Regions from separate parts of the Nesterenkonia halobia genome, predicted to be linked through region 1. Evidence: riboswitches for the same ligand, from Rfam matches in the RefSeq annotation. Region 1 holds a riboswitch; the other holds the start of a gene.

Region 1 (3,394 bases):
AGCAGCAGCGTGGACTTCCCCGCGCCGTTGCGCCCGGTCAGCCCCAGGGCTCGGCCGCGGCGCAGCGTCAGGTCCACGCCCTCGAGCACCGGCCGGGGCGCCGAACCGGCGCGCGGTCTGCGCCGCCGGCCGGGTCCTCGACGGCGTCGTCGCCCCGCGCCTGGGGCCCGGTGCGGGGCGGTGCGCCCGACGGCGAGTCCTGCGGCGGACAGCAGCGCCTCGTCGGCGACCCCCGCCGGTCCGTCCTCGGCGACGCCGCGGCGCGGCGACCACGTCGGCAGCTGCGGCGGCCGATCGGGGACCCAGAGCCCCATGGCCGCCAGCTCCTCGCGCAGCGGCTCGTCGTCGGCGACCCGGGCGGCGTCGACGCGGCGGCGCACCCCGCCGCCGGCTTCGAGGACGACCAGCGTGTCGCAGTGCTCGGCCCAGACGCCCAGCCGATGCTCGACGACGACCAGCGTCGGCCCGGTGGCCGCGGCGGCGGCGAGGACCGCGTCGCGGACCTGGGCGACGCCGGCCGGGTCGAGATTCGCCGTCGGCTCGTCGAGCAGCAGCAGCCCCGGGCGCATCGCCAGGATCCCGGCCAGCGCGAGGCGCTGCTTCTGCCCGCCGGAGAGCTCGGCGGTGGGGTGGTCGAGCAGCTGTTCGGCGACGTCGTCGGCCCTCGCCCCCTCGATGCCGGGGCCCAGCCCGACGGCGTCGAGCGCCTCGCGCACCCGCACCCAGATCTGCTCCCGCTCCACGGCGAGGTTCTCCGCGGCGAAGGCGACGTCGTCGCCGATCCGCGAGAGCACCACCTGCGACTCGGGGTCCTGCTGCATCAGCCCGGCCCGGCCGCGGGCGGCGTCGGGGGCCGCGCCGTCGAGGCGCAGCGTGCCGGCCGATACGGCGTCCTCGTCGTGGAGCACCCCGGCCAGCCCGTGCAGCAGCGTGGACTTCCCCGCGCCCGACGGGCCGGCCAGCAGGACCTTCTCCCCTGGGGCGAGGTGCAGATCCAGGTCCGCCAGCGCTGGAGCGGGACGGTCGGCGTGCTGGAACGTCCAGCTCTCCGCCCGGACCTCGACGCCGGCCGGGCGCACGGAGGCGTCGGACGCGCGGGACGTGGGCGACCCGGACGGCCCGGAGACGCCCGGCGCCGTCCCGCGTCGGGCGCCGTCGAGGGTCTCCCGGGGCGTCGACGTCGCGCTCATCGGCCCGCTCCGGCGCCGACGACGGGCTCCCGGTGGGCCCGCCGGGAGGCCAGCGGCCCGAGCACCGAGGTCGCCGCCAGCCCGCGGGTCGCAGTCCACATCAGCGCCCCGGCGATGATCGCCCCGGAGAGGGCGAAGCAGCCGATGTGGACGAACGTCTCCAGCGGCGCATAGGCGTACATCGGGATGATCCAGTGGTAGGTCGCTCCGCCGAAGAAGCCCGAGAGCGCGCCGGCGAGCACGGCGACGTCGAGGGTGAAGCGGCGGTAGAGGAAGGCCATCACGACCAGCTCGGCGCCCAGGCCCTGCACGAAGCCCGAGGACAGCACGGTCAGCCCCCACTGGGAGCCCAGCAGGGCGGAGACGACGGCGGCGACGAGCTCGCAGTAGATCGCCGCGCCGGGCTTGCGGATGACCAGCGCGCCGAGCACGCCGGGGAAGAGCCACATGCCGTGGACGATGGTGGCCGCCGGCGGATACGCGGCGAAGAGGCCGCCGACGAGCTGATAGCTGAGGTTCCATCCCCAGAAGATGACGCCGGCGGCGACGGCGAGGGTGGAGGCGACGACGATGTCCGAGACCGACCAGCGCGCGGTCCTCGCGCCCTGGATCGCCCCGGAGGCTGACGTCGATGCGGCGGTGCTGCTCATGATGCTCCCTGGTCGTGACAGTGATGGACCACGAGCACGCAGGAGAGAGCCGGAGGCGACGGCGCGGCGGATCCGCAGAGGTGCGGACGGGTGCCGCCGTCGTCGGCGATCCGGCATCCGAGGACGAGTCTCGACTTCCTTCGCAGGTGCTGGCCTGATCAGGTTCGAGGGTCTGGGCCTTCAGCCCACTCTCAGCGCCTTCCGGCACGTGCGTGCCGAGGGGCGCTCCCCTGTCGTGTCTCGAATGACGTGGACCACCGTACCCCACGCCCGGCGCGGCGGGGAGAGGTCGCCGGGACGATGACCACGCCTGCCACGGCTGGGCTAGGCTGGGGGCGAGGTCGACCGCCCGCGGTCCGCGCGGCGTCGGCCGGGTGCGCACAGAGACCGAACGGCGAGGAGTGCCGATGGACAAGATCATGGACAAGCTGCTGACCACCGGGATCTCGCTGGCCGGCGGCTTCGCGGCCACGAAGGCCTTCGAGTTCGCGTGGAAGCAGGCCACCGGCGAGGAGACGCCGAAGAGCTCCGAGGACGAGGACATCTCGCTGCAGAAGGCGCTGATCTTCGCGGTGAGCTCCGCGGCGCTCTCCGCCGGGGTGCAGGTCCTCTCCCAGCGCGGGGCGAAGGCCTCGATGCGCAAGATCAAGGGCGCCTATCAGGACCCTTCGGAGGTCTGAGACTCGTCCCGCGGCTCCTGCCCGGCGTCGAGTGGCCGCCGGTGACGAGGAATCGGCCGCCGATCCCCTCGTCAGGCGCAGAACTCTCGTCACCGGCGGCCACTCGATGACGTAGGAGCCGAGGCGGGACGCGGCAGGTTCCTGCACAGCGTCCAAGCCCCGCGGCACGACGCGCCGCGTCATCCACAGCGACCCCCGCAGCGCTGGCGGGAGCGCGAGCCGCCCTCTGGGATGGGGCCATGTCTCCCTCCCCGTCCGACCCCTCGGCCACAGACGACCTCGTCCTCGGCGACCGCCGGCGCGGAGCACCGATCCGCGCCGGCACGGCCGGCCGCACACGGGCCCAGCTCCTCGACGACGAAGGACTCGCTCCGCGTGACCTGCGCCGCGGCCGGTACCACCGCACCGTCGAGCGGCTGACCACCGACGTGTACCGCGGAGCTGACGACTCCGCCCATCCCGACGCCCGCGAGATCGCGCTGCTCCAGGGCCTGACCCGCGGGACCGCCCGAGTGGCGACCCATGGCACCGCCGCCGCACTCCTCGGGCTCTGGGAGGAGCGGCTCCGGGCGCCCCACCACCTCACCGTGCCGCGCGACGGCGGACGAATCCGACGACCAGGACTGATCGTGCCGCACCGGGCCGACATCTCCGGCGAGTTCATCACCGAGGTCGCCGGCATCCCGGTCACCACGCCCGCCTGGACGTGGGCGGATCGTGCGGCGTCGCAGTCGCTGGTCGAGGCCGTCGTCTCCGCCGACGCGCTGCTCAGGAGCCCGAGGATCGCCTTCGAGGGACCCGGTGTCGCGGTCGCCGCGTCCGAGGACCTCCTCGCCGCGGTGCAGTCGAAGGCCGGAAGCCGCGGGATCCGACG
Region 2 (3,394 bases), on a different contig from region 1:
CGGAGGCGTCCGGCGCGCCGACGGGATGGGGCTCGGAGGGGTCAGAGGGGACAGAGGGGTCGTCGGGCGTCGCGCGGGCCGGGTCCATCGAGGCCAGCAGCGCCGCGTCGGCGGCGGAGAGCTCCGCGGCGCGCGGCGCGTCCGACCTCGGCGGGCCCACCAGGGCGGCGGCCAGCCGAGCGCCGATCGGGGCCAGCAGGATGCCGTGCCGGGAGTACCCGGTGGAGACGACGACGCCGGGCTCGTCGTCGAGCGCGCCGAGCAGCGGGATGTCGTCGGGGGTGCCGGGCCGGGCCCGGGTGGTGATCTCCTCGAGCTCCATGTCCTTGACCGCCGGCAGGATCGTCGCGGCGTCGTCGAGCAGCTCCTGCACCGCCCCGGCGCGGGTGCCGGCCATACCGTCCTCGCGGGAGGAGGCGCCGACGACGATCCCGCCGTCGCCGCGCGGGACCAGGTAGACGCTGCGGCCGCGGACCATCGCCCGGATCGTCGCGGTGATCAGCTGCTCCTCGCCGGGGGCCAGCTGGTCGGAGTGGACTCGCAGGCGCAGCACGTCACCGTGGACCGGCCGCAGCGGCAGCGGATGCCGCCGCGGGATGCCCGCGATCCGTCCGTAGCCCAGCCCCGGGGCCAGCACGACCCGCTCGTCGACGAGTTCCTCACCGGAGGCCAGGGTGAGCCGGTACCGGGGCGCGGCCGGACCGGCCGCGCCGTCGTCGTCGCGCTCCAGGGCGACCACCGTCTCGCGGAGCTGCCGCGCGGCCGGACCGGCCTCCGGGAAGGCGGCCGGGTCCAGCGGGGCCGCCAGCGCCTCGGCGAGCGCGCCCGTGAGCAGCCGCGGGTCCACCTGATGGTCGGAGGGCACGTCCCAGCCCTTGGAGACGCCCGGCGCCAGCGCGGGCTCGCGGCGGCGCAGCACTGAGGAGGTCATCGGCTCGACCTCCATGCCGTGGGCCTGCTGGACGCCCACCAGATCGGCGACGGCGTCGCGGTCGGAGCGGTCGGCGGCGAGCAGGATGGTGCCGTTCTCCCGCCAGCCGGTCGGCGCGTCGACGGCGCGGGCGAGCTCGGCGAGGAACTCAGAGTACTCGGCGCGGGAGGCGGTCATGATCGGGTAGAGCCGATCCTGGCCGTACTGGACCTCGCTGATCGGGGCCAGCATCCCGGCCGCGGCGTAGGTGGCGTCGCGGCCGACGTCGGGGGCGACGAGAGTGACGGCATGGCCCTCGCGACGCAGTCTCCAAGCGGTGAGCAGGCCGACGATGCCTGCTCCGACGACGGTGACGCCCACTGATCTCCTCCTCACGACGGCATGATCCGCATCGAGTCCGAGTGGTCGGCGGCGTCGCCCTCTCAGCCCGGCCGGCCCGGGCTCCCACGGATGTCGCTTCCCAGTGTAGTCCTCCGCGGCCCGCGACCCCATGATTCAGTACACGGCATCGTGTATCGTCGGGGGCATGGAGACCCTGACGATGCCCGATCCGGCGAGCCCGGGACGTCCGGCGCCCGCGGAGACGGTGCAGAGCGCAGAGAACGCGGAGGACGCCGAGACGGCGACGCTGACCCACTCGGCCGCGCTGGCCCGCTTCGGCCACGCGCTCTCCGACCCCACCCGCGCCCGCATCCTGCTGGCCCTGCGCCGCGGGCCGGCCTGCCCCTCGGACCTCGCCGAGATGCTCGGAGTCTCCCGGCAGGTGATGTCCAACCAGCTCTCCTGCCTGCGCGGCTGCGGCGTGGTCGAGGCCGCCCCGGAGGGCCGCCGGACCTGGTACCGGCTGGCCGACGCGCGGCTCACCGCCGCGCTCTCCGATCTGCTCGACCTCACCCTGGCCGTCGACCCCGCGTGCTGCTGCGCCGACGGAGCGTGCACCTGCTGATGAGCGAGACGCCCTCCTCCACCCCGCGCGCGGCCCCGACCGGCGCCGCGCCGCCGGCGGCCGCTCCGGCCCCGGCCCGCCGGCGGCTGCTGGAGCGCCGCCTGCGCCTCATCGTCGCCGCGACGATCACCTACAACGTCGTCGAGGCCGTCGTGGCGATCGCCGCCGGGCGGCTGGCCTCCTCCTCGGCGCTGATCGGCTTCGGCCTGGACTCGACGGTGGAGGTCCTCTCCGCCGCCGCAGTGGCCTGGCAGTTCTCCGCCGCCGATCCGCATCGCCGCGAGCGCACCGCCATGCGGGTCATCGCCGCCTCCTTCGTCGGGCTGGCGCTCGTCGTCGGCGTCGACGCCGTGCGCACGCTGCTCGGCGCCGCCGAGCCGGAGCACTCGACCGTCGGGATCGTGCTGGCCGCGCTCAGCCTGGCGATCATGCCGCTGCTCTCCTGGGTCGAGCGCCGCACCGGCCGCGAGATGGGCTCGGCCTCGGCGGTGGCGGACTCGAAGCAGACGCTGATCTGCAGCTGGCTCTCCGCAGTGCTGCTGGTCGGGCTGGTGCTCAACTCCACGCTGGGATGGAGCTGGGCCGATCCGATCGCGGCACTGGTCATCGCCGCCGTCGCCCTCCGCGAGGGCGTGGAGGCCTGGCGCGGCGACGCGTGCTGCACGCCGCTGGGCGCGATGCTCGAGCACGACGACGGCGCAGAGCACGAGACACCGGAGGCCGGCTGCGCGGACGGCTGCTGCGCGCCCGCCGCCCCGGAGTCGCGGAGTCGACGGCGCTGAACGCGGGCGTCCGGACGGCTCAGTCGCCGTCGGGGTCGAGCAGCGCCGCGGCGGCGCTGCGGTGGTGGTCGTCGCCGGACTGCAGGGCGAACTTCGCATAGCCGACCGGGCCGGCGGCCCAGAGCTCGTGGCAGTGCTCGGCCAGCCGCGGCCAGACGGCCCCGCCGGCGGCCTCGTAGGCGGCGACGGTCTCGGCGAAGACGTCCTGGCCGGCCAGGGCGAACTGGTGCATGAAGTCCCGGCCGGGATCGTCGACGCGGGCGGTGGTCCAGTCGAGCACCCCGGTGATCTCGCCGGACTCGCCCATCAGCGTGTGCGCGGGATAGAGCTCGCCGTGGGTCATCACCGAGCGCTGCGGCCAGAGGGCGTCCTCGTCGAGCCAGGTGCGCCAGCGGCGCAGCAGCGACCCGTCCACGGTGAACTCCTCGGCGACGGTCTCGACGTCCTGCCGCCAGCGCCGGCGGACCTCGTCGGGCTCGCAGATCTCGACGCCGGCGGCCTCGACCTCGGCCCGCGGGACGGCGTGCAGCTCCGCGAGCAGCCGGCCCAGCGACCGCGCATAGCTCAGCGACTCCGGGTCCATATGCCACTGCGGCTCGCCCTCGAGGACGCTGAGCCCGGGACGGCCGGGCAGCGCGCGATAGCCCAGCAGCTCCGGCTCGCGGATCTCCCAGCGCGGCACCTCGGCGGTCAGGTGGCCGCGGACCAGCTCCAGCACCGCGGCCTCGGCGTCCA

The links. A riboswitch is a leader RNA that binds a small molecule or an ion and turns the genes downstream of it on or off. The one in region 1 is predicted to bind thiamine pyrophosphate.
Region 2: linked by a shared signal. The riboswitch ahead of ABD652_RS03930 (FAD-dependent oxidoreductase) and the one ahead of ABD652_RS13400 (ECF transporter S component) in region 1 are both predicted to bind thiamine pyrophosphate.

The regions. Positions count from the first base shown of each region.
Region 1 covers NZ_BAAAYG010000016.1:24,920-28,313, forward strand. Annotated here, with positions in the region: gene ABD652_RS13395 (ATP-binding cassette domain-containing protein) at 1-1,190, opposite strand, end outside; gene ABD652_RS13400 (ECF transporter S component) at 1,187-1,840, opposite strand; TPP riboswitch at 1,959-2,082, opposite strand; gene ABD652_RS13405 (DUF4235 domain-containing protein) at 2,248-2,520, shown strand; gene ABD652_RS13410 (hypothetical protein) at 2,760-3,394, shown strand, end outside.
Region 2 covers NZ_BAAAYG010000003.1:249,014-252,407, forward strand. Annotated here, with positions in the region: gene ABD652_RS03930 (FAD-dependent oxidoreductase) at 1-1,291, opposite strand, end outside; TPP riboswitch at 1,283-1,389, opposite strand; gene ABD652_RS03935 (ArsR/SmtB family transcription factor) at 1,518-1,877, shown strand; gene ABD652_RS03940 (cation efflux transmembrane domain-containing protein) at 1,877-2,659, shown strand; gene ABD652_RS03945 (macrolide 2'-phosphotransferase) at 2,679-3,394, opposite strand, start outside.